Regions from separate parts of the Mesorhizobium sp. INR15 genome, predicted to be linked through region 1. Evidence: riboswitches for the same ligand, from Rfam matches in the RefSeq annotation. Region 1 holds a riboswitch; each other region holds the start of a gene.
What was found. A riboswitch is a leader RNA that binds a small molecule or an ion and turns the genes downstream of it on or off. The one in region 1 is predicted to bind cobalamin.
Positions count from the first base shown of each region.

Region 2: another riboswitch for cobalamin. It lies ahead of GA829_RS18345 (CbtB domain-containing protein); the one in region 1 lies ahead of GA829_RS25780 (DUF1636 family protein).
Region 3: another riboswitch for cobalamin. It lies ahead of GA829_RS22395 (hypothetical protein); the one in region 1 lies ahead of GA829_RS25780 (DUF1636 family protein).

Region 1 covers NZ_CP045496.1:5,281,526-5,286,298, reverse strand. Annotated here, with positions in the region: gene GA829_RS25790 (alanine racemase) at 1-584, shown strand, start outside; gene GA829_RS25785 (AraC family transcriptional regulator) at 585-1,418, opposite strand; cobalamin riboswitch at 1,712-1,917, shown strand; gene GA829_RS25780 (DUF1636 family protein) at 1,925-2,407, shown strand; gene GA829_RS25775 (ABC transporter ATP-binding protein) at 2,404-3,192, shown strand; gene GA829_RS25770 (ABC transporter substrate-binding protein) at 3,239-4,186, shown strand; gene GA829_RS25765 (FecCD family ABC transporter permease) at 4,261-4,773, shown strand, end outside.
Region 2 covers NZ_CP045496.1:3,758,336-3,763,108, reverse strand. Annotated here, with positions in the region: gene cbiB (adenosylcobinamide-phosphate synthase CbiB) at 1-55, shown strand, start outside; gene cobO (cob(I)yrinic acid a,c-diamide adenosyltransferase) at 66-695, opposite strand; gene cobU (bifunctional adenosylcobinamide kinase/adenosylcobinamide-phosphate guanylyltransferase) at 697-1,209, opposite strand; gene GA829_RS18350 (CbtA family protein) at 1,202-2,005, opposite strand; gene GA829_RS18345 (CbtB domain-containing protein) at 2,021-2,200, opposite strand; cobalamin riboswitch at 2,237-2,433, opposite strand; gene GA829_RS18340 (aromatic ring-hydroxylating oxygenase subunit alpha) at 2,571-3,767, shown strand; gene GA829_RS18335 (MFS transporter) at 3,772-4,773, opposite strand, start outside.
Region 3 covers NZ_CP045496.1:4,604,867-4,609,639, forward strand. Annotated here, with positions in the region: gene GA829_RS22370 (aldose 1-epimerase family protein) at 1-311, opposite strand, end outside; partial or broken gene GA829_RS22375 (TetR/AcrR family transcriptional regulator) at 416-574, shown strand; gene GA829_RS22380 (Bax inhibitor-1/YccA family protein) at 661-1,377, opposite strand; gene GA829_RS22385 (anti-sigma factor family protein) at 1,401-2,177, opposite strand; gene GA829_RS22390 (sigma-70 family RNA polymerase sigma factor) at 2,174-2,704, opposite strand; gene GA829_RS22395 (hypothetical protein) at 2,882-3,208, opposite strand; cobalamin riboswitch at 3,331-3,534, opposite strand; gene GA829_RS22400 (histidine phosphatase family protein) at 3,637-4,251, opposite strand; gene GA829_RS22405 (amino acid aminotransferase) at 4,377-4,773, shown strand, end outside.

The DNA of each region.
Region 1 (4,773 bases):
ACATTCCCGGCCTGTTCGGCGGACCCAAAAGGGCACTGGCAAGCGCATCGGCACAGGCTTCGGCCTTCGTCGATGCCCTTGGCCTGGATGAGCGCCGCATCCTCAACATCGGCGGCAGCAAGACAGCACTTCTGCACCATGGCGGCGTGGCCAATGAAGTGTCTATCGGCTCCGCCTTCGTGCTGCCCAGCGATTTCGATACGCCCGGCCTCGACGGTTTTCAGCCAGCCGCCTCCATCGCGACGCCGATCCTCAAGGTGGCCGAACCGGAATTGCCCGGTTCGGCCGGTTTTTCCCGGACACTGCAGGCGCTCGGCCTGTTTCCGCGCAAAGGCTGCTATCTCTACGGCGGCAGATGGATGGCCGAGCCCGTATTCCCTGCCGGCATGAAGACGAACAGCCTGATCGGCTTGTCGTCCAACCAGCAATTCATGGGCCTGCCCAGCGATGCAACCGCAAGGCCCGGCGACTATGCGTTTCTGCGCCCGACGCAGAGCGAGGCCGTGCTGCAGCAGTTCGGATCGATCGCGGTGTTTTCCGGCGGCGGTATCATCGATCGCTGGCCAGCCTTGCCAATGGCATAGCTAGCCTTTGACTGGTATCCAGATTTCCAGCCCGCCATTGCCGCTGTGGGGGTCGAATTCCGGGCCGTAACGCTCGAACTCGGGCGCGTCTGCTATTTCGTGGCCGGAGGCCGGCAGCCATTTGTTCCAGATCGTGTTGACGGTGCGGCGGATGGTCGAGACGTGCTCGCGGTGGGCGAAGACCGCGTATCTCTGCGCCGGCACGCGCACGCGGAAAAACTCCTTGGGGAGATCGGAAAAGTCCAAGACTTCCACGCCGGCGATGTAATCGAAATTGCCGGCATCGTCGCCGTTGACGCAGACGCCATAAGCAACGTCGCCCGTCTCGCCGGGGATGTTGCCGATATAGGGGCCAAAGCGCTGCCATTGCATCGGGATGGCGGCACTGGTTTCGCAGCTGTAGCGCTCGCCCAAACCGGCGATGAGAAACGGCCGGCTGGTCTCGAAGCGCGGCGGTTCGAGGTTGGAGAGAAAGGACTGGTCCATCAGGATCGGCTCCACGAGATCAAGGTTCTTGAGGGTGCCTTGCGCGCGAACCAGTTCCGGCGTGGTGCCGAACTGGTCACGGAAGGCACGGGTGAACGCCTCATGCGAGTTGTAGCCGGCGTCGAGCGCCACCGAGAGAATGTCGGGAGCCCCGGCGGCGAGCGTGCGTGCGGCCTCGGTCAGCCGGCGCGAGCGCATGTAGCCCATCACCGAGCGGCCGGTGGCAGCGCCGAAGGCCCGCGTCACGTGAAAGCGCGACACGCCGCTGCTTTGCGCTACATCGTCAAGAGTAACAGCTTCCGGCAGGTGGCTTTCGACGAACCACAGCGCTTTCTCGGTTGGGTTCATTCAAGCCTCCTCGCATTTGGCGCAGCCGTTGTGGCACCTGGCTGCCTCGCCGGTTTGATCACAATTGCGCATGGCGCAAAATGCCAACGCATGGCGTCGTGCCAAATGGCGAAGATAGACGTCCTTAGCCGAAAGGGCGCGCCGCGTCGCTGCCCCCGCGATGCCATCACCCTGTCGCCTTTCTGGGAACTGTCCTTCACGACAGGTCGCGCCAGATCTAAAACGTTTGACTGTATTTTTGTATTGTTATAACAGAACAAAACATCGATCTTGCCACGCCGCCAGCCGGCGCTTAGGGTGCGACTCGTGATGGTCCCCAAGCTGAAAGGCGCGGGGTGAAAAGGGAACACGGTGAGATCCGATTGGGTTGATGCCGTGGCTGCCCCCGCAACTGTAAGCGGCGAGCAAAATCCGAAATGCCACTGGCCGGCAAGGCTGGGAAGGCAGGATGGCGCTAAGACCCGCGAGCCAGGAGACCTGCCATCAGCATGAGTTGACCGGACGGGGTGTGCCGGGAGGAGACGCGGGGTCCAGGTCTTGTCGGCCGGTCCTCTAGCCTCTTTCCCGTCGCCAGTTTTGAAAGTGACGGAAAGTTGGAAGGCCTCATACCCATCCACCGCATCATTGTGTGCGCGCTTTGCCGCGACCCCGCGACTGGGGTCAGAACGGGCGAAGGGCTGTGCGCCGATCTGCGTTCCAGGTTCTCGGCACATGACGACCTTGACATGGCGCGCGGCTTTGCGGTGGAGGAGGTCGCCTGTATGGCGGGCTGTGACAGGCCGCTCACGGTTGCCTTCCAGGCTGAGGGCAAGGCCGCCTATCTCTTCGGTTCCATCGACGTAGGGACGGATGTTGACGGCCTGGTGGAGTTCGCGAAACTCTATCATTCGCTGGCCGACGGCTGGAGCAATTCCGGGCAGCGCCCTGCGGGTCTGGCGGGCAAGACCCTGGCGCGGATTCCGGCATCTCCGATCAGGAGGATCCCATGACCACGCCGCTTCTCGACGCGAAGGACCTGACCGCAACGGCGAACGGCCAGCATCTGGTGCAAGCGGTGAGCTTTTCGGTAGCTGCCGGCGATCGGCTTGCCATCATTGGCCCGAACGGCGCCGGCAAGACAACGCTTCTGCGCATGCTGGCCGGTCTGCTCCAGCCTAGCTCAGGTGAGGTGAGGCTTTCCGGCCGAAGGCTGGACAGAATTGCTGCCGCCGAACGCGCCTTGCACATAGCTGTCGTCGGTCAGACCGATCAGCCCGATCCTCGGCTTGCGGTCATCGACTATGTCGAGCTTGGCCGGGTCCCGCATGCAGGACTTGGCCGGCGCGGCGAAGAGCACGATATCGTCGTTGATGCGTTGCGCAGGACCGGCCTGCTGCCATTGCTTGGCCGCACCATCGGCTCGCTGTCGGGAGGTGAACGCCAGCGTGCCCAATTGGCGCGCGCCATCGCCCAGCAGCCGAAGATACTGTTCCTTGACGAGCCGACCAATCATCTTGATCCGCGCGCCCGCAGCGAATTGCTCGAACTGGTGGCCGGGTTCGACATGACAGTGATCGCTGTGCTGCACGATCTGGCCCTGGTCGCACCGTTTGCCACAAGGGTGGCGGTGATGAACAAGACCCGCCTGCAGGCACTCGCCGGGCCGCGCGAGGCGCTGACCCAGCAGTTGATCCGCGACATTTTCGGCGTCGATGTGCTGCGCTTGCGGCATCCGACCGAGGACCGCGAACTGACGGTGTTCGAGGTTCCCAATCGGGCTTCCTCCCCGCCCTGATCGATCCGGTAGCCATCCAACCCAATTCAACAAAGGAGCAACATCCGTGAAACGCCTTGCCTTGTCTCTTGCCTTCTCGCTGCTGGCCTCGACCGCCTTCGCTTTCCCGGTCACGGTCGACAGCTGCGGCAAGCCGCTGACCTTCGACGCCGCACCCAAGCGCGCCGTCATCCATGACCTGAACATGGCCGAGATGGCCTTTGCGCTTGGGCTGCAACCGTCGATCGTCGGTCTGACCGGCATCACCGGATGGTACAAGGTCGGCCCGGAATTCAAGGCTGAACAGGGAGCGATCCCGGAACTGGCGCCGAAATATCCGACGCTTGAAAACCTCGTCGCGGTCGAGCCCGATTTCTTCTTCGCCGGCTGGTACTACGGCATGAAGCCGGGCGGCGAGGTGACGCCCGACACGCTCGCCCCGCATGGTATCAGGACGCTGGTGCTGACGGAAAGCTGCGTCCATCTCGACAAGAACCGTCCCGCCGCCTCGATGGACCTGCTCTATGGCGACATCGAAAAGCTGGGCAAGATCTTTGGCAAGGACGCCGAGGCCGAAAAGCTGGTTTCCGGCTGGAAGACCCAGCTCGCCGAGATCACCGCCAAGGTTGGCGACCGCAAGGGAACGCGGGTATTCCTCTATGATTCCGGTGAGGACAAGCCGTTCACAGCCGGCAAGTTCGCCATTCCAAGCGCCATGATTACCGCTGCCGGTGGTGACAACATCATGGCCGACATGGACACCAGCTGGGGCAACACGGACTGGGAAACGGTGGCGTCGCGCAATCCGCAATTCCTGATCCTGCTCGATTACCAGGATGGCGGCGGCTACAAGAAACTGCTCGATTTCCTCAAGGCCCATCCTGCCATGAAAGAAACCGACGCGGTCAAGAACGAGCGCTTCGTCGCGTTGCGTTATGCCGAACTGACGCCTGGGCCGGCCAACATCGAAGCGATCGACAAGATCGCCAAGGCCATGCACCCGGAAGCTTTCTGATGCAGGTCGCCCAAAAGTGCGCAGCGGTTTTGGGGCGACGACAAGCATGAAACAAGACCTTGAAAGCGCATCGCATGAATCCTGACAAACGCGATGCGCTTTCAGGCTCGCGCCACAAAGCATTCGCACCGGCCATGCTGGCGGGAGCGGTGGCGATCGCCGCTCTCGCCTTGCTGTCGATTGCCTATGGCTCGACGCTGATACCGCTGACCGATGTTGTGGCTGGACTTGGCCATGGCATCGGATTGGGCGGGCATGAGGTGTCCGGCCCGGTCGGCAAGATCGTCGTCGATCTCAGGCTGCCGCGCACCATCCTCGCCATCTGCGTCGGTGGTGGCCTGGGCGTCGTTGGCGCGCTGTTGCAGACAGTGACGCGCAATGACCTTGCCGACCCCTTCCTGTTCGGCCTTTCGTCGGGGGCCGCCGCGGGTGCTGTCTCCGTCATCACCATCTTTGGCGACAGTTTTGGCATCTGGACGCTGCCGGTCGCCGCCTTCACCGGCGGCATCCTGGCCGCCTGCGTCGTGCTTTTGCTGGTGGCGCGGGTGAGGGGGCAAGGCCCTGAAAGGCTGATCCTTGCCGGACTT
Region 2 (4,773 bases), 1.5 Mb from region 1:
CTTCCTCCTGATTGGCCTGTTCGGCGTGATTTCAGTTATTGTTATCGTGGCATAAGCCTTCGGCGTCAGAACTCGATGCCTTGCTGCGCCTTAACACCCGCCGAGAAATGATGCTTGGTGACACCCATCTCGGTGACCAGATCGGCGGCCTCGATCAAGGCTGGCTTGGCGTTGCGGCCGGTGACGACGACATGCAGGCCCTCGCGCCGGGCTTTCAGGGCGGCGACCACCTTGTCGAGATCGAGATAGTCATAACGCAGCGCGATGTTCAGCTCGTCGAGCACCAGCAGGCTGATCGACGGATCGGCCATGAGCTCCAGCACCTTTGCCCAGGCCGCTTCGGCGGCGGCAATGTCGCGCTTCAGATCCTGTGTTTCCCAGGTGAAGCCCTCACCCATCGCATGCCAGATCACGCGGTCGCCAAAGGCGGCGAAGGCATCCTTCTCGCCGGTATGCCACTTGCCCTTGATGAACTGGACGACGCCGACACGCTTGCCGTAGCCGAGCATGCGGAGCGCCAGCCCAAAGGCGGCGGTGGTCTTGCCCTTGCCTGGGCCAGTGTTGACGATCAGCAGCCCTTTCTCGACGGTCTTCCCGGCAACCTCGGCATCCTGCACGGCCTTGCGCTTGGCCATCTTGGCGCGGTGGCGCTCCTCGTCCTTCTCGTCGATGATCTTGTTTTCGATATCGGTCATCTCATTTCACCTTGAGCGGCAGCCCTGCCACCATCAGCAGCACCGTGCTGGCAACCGCCGCGACCTGCTGGTTGAGCCGGCCCGCGGCATCGCGGAAGCGCCTTGCCAATGCATTGTCCGGCACGATGCCTTGCCCGACCTCATTGGAAACCACGAACCACGGCCCGCGTGGCCGCGACAGCACATCGGTCAGTCGCCGGCATTCCCCTTCGAGATCATGTTCGGCCAGCATGTGGTTGGTAAGCCACAGGGTCAGGCAGTCGAGCAGCAGCGGCTGATTGTCCGGCAAGGCATCGAGAGCGCCGGCAAGATCGAGCGGCGCGTCGGTGGTCGCCCAGCCCTCGCCTCGGCGCGAGCGGTGCAGCGCGATGCGCTCGCGCATCTCATCATCATAGGCTTCGGCCGTCGCGATATAGGTCCATGGCGCCGGCTGAGCCGTCACCAGGGTTTCGGCATGCGCGCTCTTGCCGGAGCGCGCCCCGCCAATGATGAAGGTCAGCTTGTTTTCAGGCAAAGCTGTCGCGCAGGCTGGTCGCAGCGCCGGTGAAGCGTCCGCGTACGACGCCGACAACAGCGCCAAGCACCAGCCAGAACACCAGATTGGTCAGCGTCACCGCCACCACGAACTGGTGGTGCAGGCCTTCCGGGATCGGCGTCTCGAAGCTGTCGGGCTGCGGCGCACCAACGATGTGCGGTGCGACGATCAGCAAGACGGCAAGGATGGCCAGAGGCAGCGACTTGCGGAACGCAATCAGGCCAAGCCCGATCGCCGTCGCCACTGCTGTTGCAGTCCACCATATCTGGCGCGGGAGCAACTCGGCCGCCGGCATCGCCGGCAGTTCGGGTTGCAGGCCGAGGCCCGGCGCCAACGTGAACACGGCAAAGCCGGCAAGACCCGAGAACACGCCTTGGCGCCAGTTGCCGATGCCGCCGGCGAATTCGGAAACCGCGACCAGGATCAGGGCGAAACCAATACCGGTGGCGACATTGAAAAGCGCACTAAAGGCATGGCGCTCAAAACCGTCAGCCGGCTCCCATCCTTCATCTTCGTGCTCGGCGGCAGATGCCGCGGCCGGCGCCATGCTCATGGTGCTGGCGGCGGGTTCGGTGGTGCTGGCGGCGGCATTGGTGCCTGCGGCGTTTTCTGCGGGAGCCACGGCATGGACGTGCTCGTGGCCGCCGGCCTTTTCAAAAACTTCCGCCTGCAGGATCAGCGGATCAGTAGCAAAAGCCTGCATGCAGGCGAGAACGACGCCAGCCACAAGCCCGGCGATCGCCGCGATGAACACGACGTTACGAAACAGGTTCATGATGTCAAATCCTCGTCAGTGGCAGGGAAACGCCATTGAATGGCGATTGTCATGACCGGCATTGTGAACGGCATCGATGTGCGAGAAACCGACAAAGCCGATGACGAAAATGCCGAGCAGCGCGGAAAGCGCCAGCTGCATGAAACGCGACTGCGAAGAGACGGAGGTGCCGAGGGAAACGGAAGCGGTATTCATCTTTGTCCTTTCGCCCTCCACCCGAGGGCCTGTAAGTCAACTTCACCGTCGCCGGCAGGTCTCCTGGCTCACGGATTAGCGCCCTTCTCCACCTTCCCGAAGAAAAATCCTCAGTGGCATATGGAGAGGACTACCGCACACAGTTGCGGGGGCAGCCACGGCATTGAGCAAAAACTTTGCCCGCACCGCATTCCCTCTTGGCTCCAAACGGAACCGACGACAGCGCGACTATAGGGAAATTCGCCGCGCCCGGCAAACCAAATTCCGCCGGGTAACAGCGCGAATGCGCCATGGCGAAAACCGCCGCCCACAGCGCAATTGACAAACTTCATGGCCGGGTGTCGGGTCAAGGTCCAACAGGAAGCCAGCCATGCAGCCCCCAGTCCTGCAGCCCCCAGTCCTGCAGCCTATAGCCAGCGAGCGCGCCCCCTATAACGGACTGACCAAGGCCGAACAGACGCTGCCGTCGTCGGCCTATTGGGATGCGGACAATTATCAGCGCGATCTCGACGCGATCTGGTACAAGGATTGGCTGCTCGTCTGCCGCGAGGCCGACCTTGCCCAGCCGCTGGCTTTCCGCACTTTCCGCATCGGAACGCAGGAAGTCGTCGTGCTGCGCGACGATACCGGGGTGCTGCGCGCCTTCCACAACACCTGCCGTCATCGCGGCTCGCAGCTTTGCCAGGAAAGCGAAGGGCGGCTGAAGGCACGGTTGATCACCTGTCCTTACCACGCCTGGTCCTATTCGCTGCGCGGGGACCTCGTGCGCGTGCCGTCGAAATCGCTTCCCGACGGTTTCGACAAGGCCGATCATCCGCTGTATCGGGTGGCGCTGTCGGTGTGGCGCGGCTTTGTCTTCGTCAATCTCGCTGAAGACGCAGCCGGTTCGGCGCAAGCCGCTTTTGACCCCGCCTCCGGCGATCTCTGCAACTGGCCGCTCGAAACGCTGGTCAGCGGCCACGTGCTGCGCAAGGTGATGAACTGCAACTGGAAGATCTTCTGGGAAAACTTCAACGAGTGCCTGCATTGCCCGGGCGTCCACAAGGACCTGTCGCGGCTGGTGCCGATCTATGGCCGTGGCTTGATGGGCCGTCACGATGATCCCGAATGGGCGCGCCACGCCGACAACGACGCGCCGGAGTTTTCCGGCGGCCTGCGCGACGGGGCGCAAACCTGGTCGAGCGATGGCCAGGCGCATGGCCCGGTCTTTGCCGGGCTGACGCCCGCCGAGCACGCCGCCGGCCAGACCTACGCTACCAGCCTGCCGTCAATGTTCATCGTTGGCCATGTCGACTATGTCAGGTCAGTGCGGCTGGTGCCGCTCGGCCCCGAACAGACCGAGCTGACCGCCGAGTGGCTGTTCGCGCCGGACGCGCTTGCCGCGACCGACATCGACAACATCATCACCTTCGGCACGCAGGTGCTGGAGGAGGATGCCGCTATCTGCGAGGTCAACCAGAAAGGCCTGCGCTCGATGCGCCATCAGGCAGGCGTACTGATGCCCGAGGAATACGACCTGCATCGCTTCCACAACTGGGTGCGCGATCGCCATCAGGCAGCACTGTAAGGCCTTAAAGCGACTTGGGCAGATAGCGCCAGGTCACAAAACCGCAGATCGCCGCCAGGATGCCAAGCGTGGCGAAGACCGAGCCCAACCCGAAGAACGCCAGCACCACCGAATAGACCAGCGGCGGTGTCAGTTCGGAAAAGTCGAGATAGGTGCGATAGACCGCCGCCATCTGCGCGCGCTCGTAGGAGCGTACCGAGCGCATGAAGGCGGTTGAGCCGAGCGCGTCAAGCGCGATGGTGAAAAAGGCGCCGCACAGCAGGAAGGCGCCGGTGAGCAGCGGCACGCTCTCGCCGACGAAGCCGGCGGCCAGCAGCGCGATCGACATGGCGAAATAGGCAAATGTCATGGTGCGGCGGCCACCAAAACGCTGTCCGGCCTTGCCCCAGAAGATCGCCATGAACAGCAGCGCATTGCCGGCGGAAACCAGCAGGCCACCGGCGAGCTTGCCCTCACCGGTAATGACCATGAACAGCGGTCCGTAGACGAAGAACGTCGTCCAGAAACAGGACCGGCCGAAGGCAATCAGCCAGGCCAGCCGTAGCCTTGGTTGGCTGATGAAGCGGCCAATATTGGCGAGCGGATTGGCGGGCCGTGTCTTGCCTGGCCGGATCGACTGGTTGTCGCTGAGCCGGTAGAACCAGAACAGCGCCAGCAGGATCATGGCGAAGACCGCGACCGCGCCATGCGCGGCATAGATGCCGAAGCGTGTGTAGAGAAAGATGCCGAGCGTCGGCCCGCCCGTCCAGGCGAACATCGACCAGGCCATGCGCAGCGATTCGGCTTGCATGAAGTCGGTCTTGCGGATGTGGTCCATGATGTAGAGGTTGAGCGTGATCGACAAGGCGCTGGCGCCCATGACGCGGCAGAGCATGCCGGCCAGTTGCCCGGCAAGCGTATGGGTAACGAAGAACAGCGAACCGATGGCGAGCAGGCATGCGCCTGCGGTATAGACCCAGCGCCGGGCAAATCGCCGGATCAGCATCGGCATGAACAGCGTGACCGA
Region 3 (4,773 bases), 680 kb from region 1:
GCACGGGTATCCGCATCGTCCATCAGAACCAGCGTGCAGGATCGCGAGCCCCTCTCCGCCCAGGCAAACGGCTTGTCCCGGGCGAAGCCGTGCTGCGTCATCGCGTAGGCGCGGCCGCGATGGCGCAACTGATCGCCCTTCAGCCGGCCAACGATTGGAAACAGAACCGGCGAATGGCGTTTCCAAGCCGGGCCGGCCTGCCACAGGAACTCCAGACCGTCCGCGTCGCGCAGGGAGACCAACTCCGCCCCCTGCCCGACGATTACAGCCGAAATGCCGTCGCCGCGAAGCGTGTGGCTGTCCTGTTCCATATGTCCTCACGATCTGCGGCTACCCCGCAAGCAGGTTAGCAAAAGCCCTCGCATACTCAAGGTGCGAGATGCCGGGAGCGCCTCCTATGAGAGACTGCCGGCGCTCGGACGACGAGAGAGCCGCCGCGCAGCAGCGTCTTGCAGGTCTCGGCGAACGCTATCCGACAATCGAACGCTCGCGCCTGCTGTTGGATGACGATTGGGAAGGTGCTTTCAGGAAAGGCCTCGGCTTCCTGCTCGATGGCCTTTCTCCAAGACCGTAAGCTGCTGCCGCATCCTTGAAGCAAAAAGCCATGGCCGAAGGCTGTCCTTCGGCCATGGCAATCCTCTGCTTTTCGTTGGCGAATTGCTATTCGCGCTCGCCGGTAAAGTTCAGCAGCAGTTGGAAGATGTTGACGAAGTTCAGATAGAGCGAGAAGGCGCCGAACACGGCGAGCTTCTGCCGCGACTCCGCGTCGAAGTTTTCAGCATACTGCTCCTTGATCGTCTGCGTGTCCCAAGCGGTCAGGCCGATGAACACGGCAATGCCGATCACTGAGATCGCGAACTGCAGTGCCGTCGAGCCGAGGAAGATGTTGACGATGCTGGCTATCACCACGCCGATCAGGCCCATGATCATGAACGACGAGAACTGGGTCAGATCCCGCTTGGTCGTGTAGCCATAGAGGCTGGTGGCGCCGAACATTGTGGCGGCGATGAAGAAGGTGCGGGCGATGCTGGTTCCGGTGAAGACCAGGAACACCGAGGCCAGCGACAGGCCCATGACGGCGCAGAAGGCCCAGAACATCGCCTGCGCGCTCGCCGCCGACATGGTCTGCATCTTGAACGAGAACAGCAGGACGAAGGCGAGCGGCGCCAGCATCACCACCCATTTCAGCGGGCTGGAAAAGATCGGCACGTAAAGCGCCGGTGTCGACGATACCATGAAGGCGATAAGGCCGGTGACGACGAGGCCGACGCCCATGTAGTTATATACGCGCAGCATATGCTGGCGCAGGCCCTCGTCGTAAATGGCGCCGGTTTGGGCGCCCGCGCCGGCGCGGTATCCCATGTTAGGGGTGTTCATTTGCATTCTCCTTTGCGGGTCGATCAGTAAAGCGTTCTGGCAAGTGCCTCGGCGGCGCGATCGAGATCATGGACCTCGCTCTTCGCGACCACCGCATAGGCCACCTCGCCAATCTGGAAATACGCCGAGGAAATATCGCCCGAGGGCGCGACGGTCGGCTTGACCACGTCGAAGGTTCCTGGCCGGATCGCGAACAGCGACACCAGCCCCATCTCCTTCGTTTCGACAGCCATCTCGACGCTCGGACCAAAGCGCGACGGATAGACCTGCACGTCGCGGACCTTCCAGTCCTTCGGCAGAGACGGCATCACGATGGCGGTGGCGGCGCGAATTTCGCCGGCATTGTAGTTCGGCGCCTCTGGCTGCGAAGCCATGCTTTCGCGAACCAGTGTCGTGCGGTGCGCACGCACCGCGTCGTCGACATAGGCAGGCGGCTGCGGCGAAGCGATGACCTTGGTCACTGACATCGGGCCGATGATGCCGTTGGCCAGCCAACCAGCAGCAACGAAGGCGGCGACAGCGGCGGCGCGCTGCAGAACGCCTAGGATACGACCCCGGCCAAGCCCCCTCTCCAGCCGCCGCGCGGCATCTGCGGTCGCCGGCCGCGCCATGCCCCTGGAGCCGGCAAGCGCCACGCGAAGTTCATCGCGGGTCCGCAGGTCCGACATCACGCGCGCTGCGGCCTCCGGACGGCCGGACAGATATGCCTCGACCTCGATACGGCGCACGACATCCATCTGGTCGTCGACATAGGCGTCGAGATCGGCTTCCGTGACAGGATCAAGCATGGAAGCGGTCATGACGGGTCTCCAACGATCCTGAGATGGTTCTTCGCTTTCGCCGGAGCCGCTTCCATCTCGCGAAGTGCGGCGCGTGCGCGGCCGATGCGCGACATCAGCGTTCCCAGCGGCACGCTGCTGGCGTCCGCCGCCTGCTGGTAGGACAGCCCCTCTATGGCGACGAGATGCAGGGCGGAGCGCTGTTCCTCCGGCAGGTTGAAGAAGGCTTCGCGCACCTGCGCCAGCCGCAACGAATGTTCCTGCGGCGCCGGCGTGCTGGCCTCGGTCAGATATCCGGCCTGTTCGACGCGCGCCGCCTCCGAGCGGCGGGAACGCATGCGGTCGATGAAGGTGTTGTGGACGATCGCCAACAGCCATGCGCGCAGATTTCCACCCGAGCGGAAGGTGCCGCGCCGCTCATAGGCGCGCACCAGCGCGTCATGCACGAGATCCTCGGCCTCGACGCCATCGCGCGTCAGCGAACGCGCGTAGCGCCTGAGCGAACCCAGCTGTCCGACGATATCGAAGCGTGGCATCGAGCGTTTCATGTCCTGTGTACGGAGCATGTGGGGATTTTAATCCCCGCCGCGCCGATTTTTTTCGCCGGAACCGAGCGCGAAGCTGGAATCCCAGCCATGGCCTCCGCAAACCGTCCTCGCTGCCGCGTGCAAGCGCCAAGCCGTGGACCGTGCTCGCAGGGAAAGAACAGGACTTGGGTCTTTCCTCTACAGATTGGAAACGGGCCTTTGCCAGTGCGTCGCGCCGGCGACGGCGACCAGCAGCGTTCGAAGGCATTGGACATCCGGGTGAAGTGACACGCGCTGGTCGATGAGCGCGATCTGGCGACGGGCGGCCCGTTCAATGCTCGCGCCATGCGGCAACGACATCAGCCAGTCGATGAAGACTTCCTCGGGTGGCGGCAGCGGTGACACAGCCCGCATTGTAGCCGTGTCGATCTTGCGTGCCGAGCCGCACGCGGCCCCGTCAGCACTCGCCCGCGAGGCTTTTCTCCCTAGCGGATCGCGGTCCCCGACAACATCATCCTTGCGCATAGCCTGCCCTCGCTTTCGAGGACCGATCCGGTGGAGATGGAGGATTGAGAACTCCAGGCGCGCATGGTCACGGGACCCAGCACCGGAGCACTCTGCCTCTTGACCGCCCACCGCGATCAGTCGAGTTCACTTGGCTTGAGGCTGGTTTCCGGGCTTCGGAGCTGTCCATTTCAGGACTGTCTCGACACCTTCCCAGGCTTTTGGGCCCAGTGGTCCTGGTCGAAACGAAAGCTCCGCTACCGTTGCGGGGGCAGCGCCGGCATCAAACCGGCTTCCCAATTATCCCATCCGTGGAACGGATGAGCACCTTAAGCGCAGCGATCTAAGCACCGTTCGCTGATTCCAGTCCATACGGAAACGACAAGGCCGGAGCAAAAAAGACGACAGGTTCCGCCAACTGCGTGGACGAACGGCAAGGCCGGTCGGCGTCAGGAATTGGGCTCGCCATTCGCTCGTTCGGAGAGCTTGCGCTGTTTGGGCGCCGTGACACCGCAGGCGCGGAGCATCCATCTACGGCCGTCGCTGCGAAAATCGGTGATGCTGAGCGGCTCGACGTCGATCTTCCCAGAGGCGGCGAGCGGCGCACCGAGAACATGCAGGATGGCAGCGCGGATGACACTGGCATGGGTCACCGCGATCGTGTGGCCTGACGTGGCGATCAAGCCGTCCATCAAGCCCGAGACCCTGTGCGCAACATCCGCCAATGATTCGCCACCATGCGGAGCCGCGTCAGGATCATTGAACCAAGAGGCAATGCCGTCGGGCTGCTCGGCCTGCAGATCCTCAAAGCGCTTGCCAGCCCATTGCCCGTGATCCTGGTCCGCCAGAAGCGGCTCTATCGATGCATCCAGTGACAGCGCCTTGGCAGTCTGGCGGGCGCGAAGCGCTGGTCCAGTCCAGATGCGATCGGCACGGCGCAGTGCCCCGTGCATCGCTTTTGCCAGGACGAGCGATCGCGACTCGAGCGGTTCGTCGAGCGGAAATGATCCTTGCCGCGTTGCCGTCGTGGCGCCGCCGCAGATCATCGTCAGGCGTACGAGCATGAAGCAGTCATCCCTTGAACCTTGCCAACCGGCATCATCTCGCATTTTGCATTGGCGCAACTGAAACCACTGGTGAAGCGCACCCGATTTGCGTATCACTCCGCCGCGCCAATGGAACCATTCCCATGTTCGAAGACCTTCAGCCTGCCCCCGCCGACAAGATTCTCGCCCTGATAGGCCTCTACCGCGCCGATCCTCGAACCAACAAGGTCGATCTCGGTGTTGGCGTCTACAAGGATCGCGACGGGAAAACGCCGGTGATGCGCGCCGTGCGCGAGGCCGAGAAGCGCCTGCTCCAGGGCCAGGATACCAAAACCTATCTCGGCCTTGCTGGCGATACCAGCTTCAACACGGTGATGGCAAAGCTCGCCTTTGGTCCGCAAGCCGACATGACGCGCATCCGCGCGGCGCAGGCACCAGGCGGCTCCGGCGCGCTGCGGCTTGTCGCCGAGCTGTTGAAGCGGACACGCGCCGATGCAACGATCTGGCTGTCGGACCCGACATGGCCGAACCACATGCCGG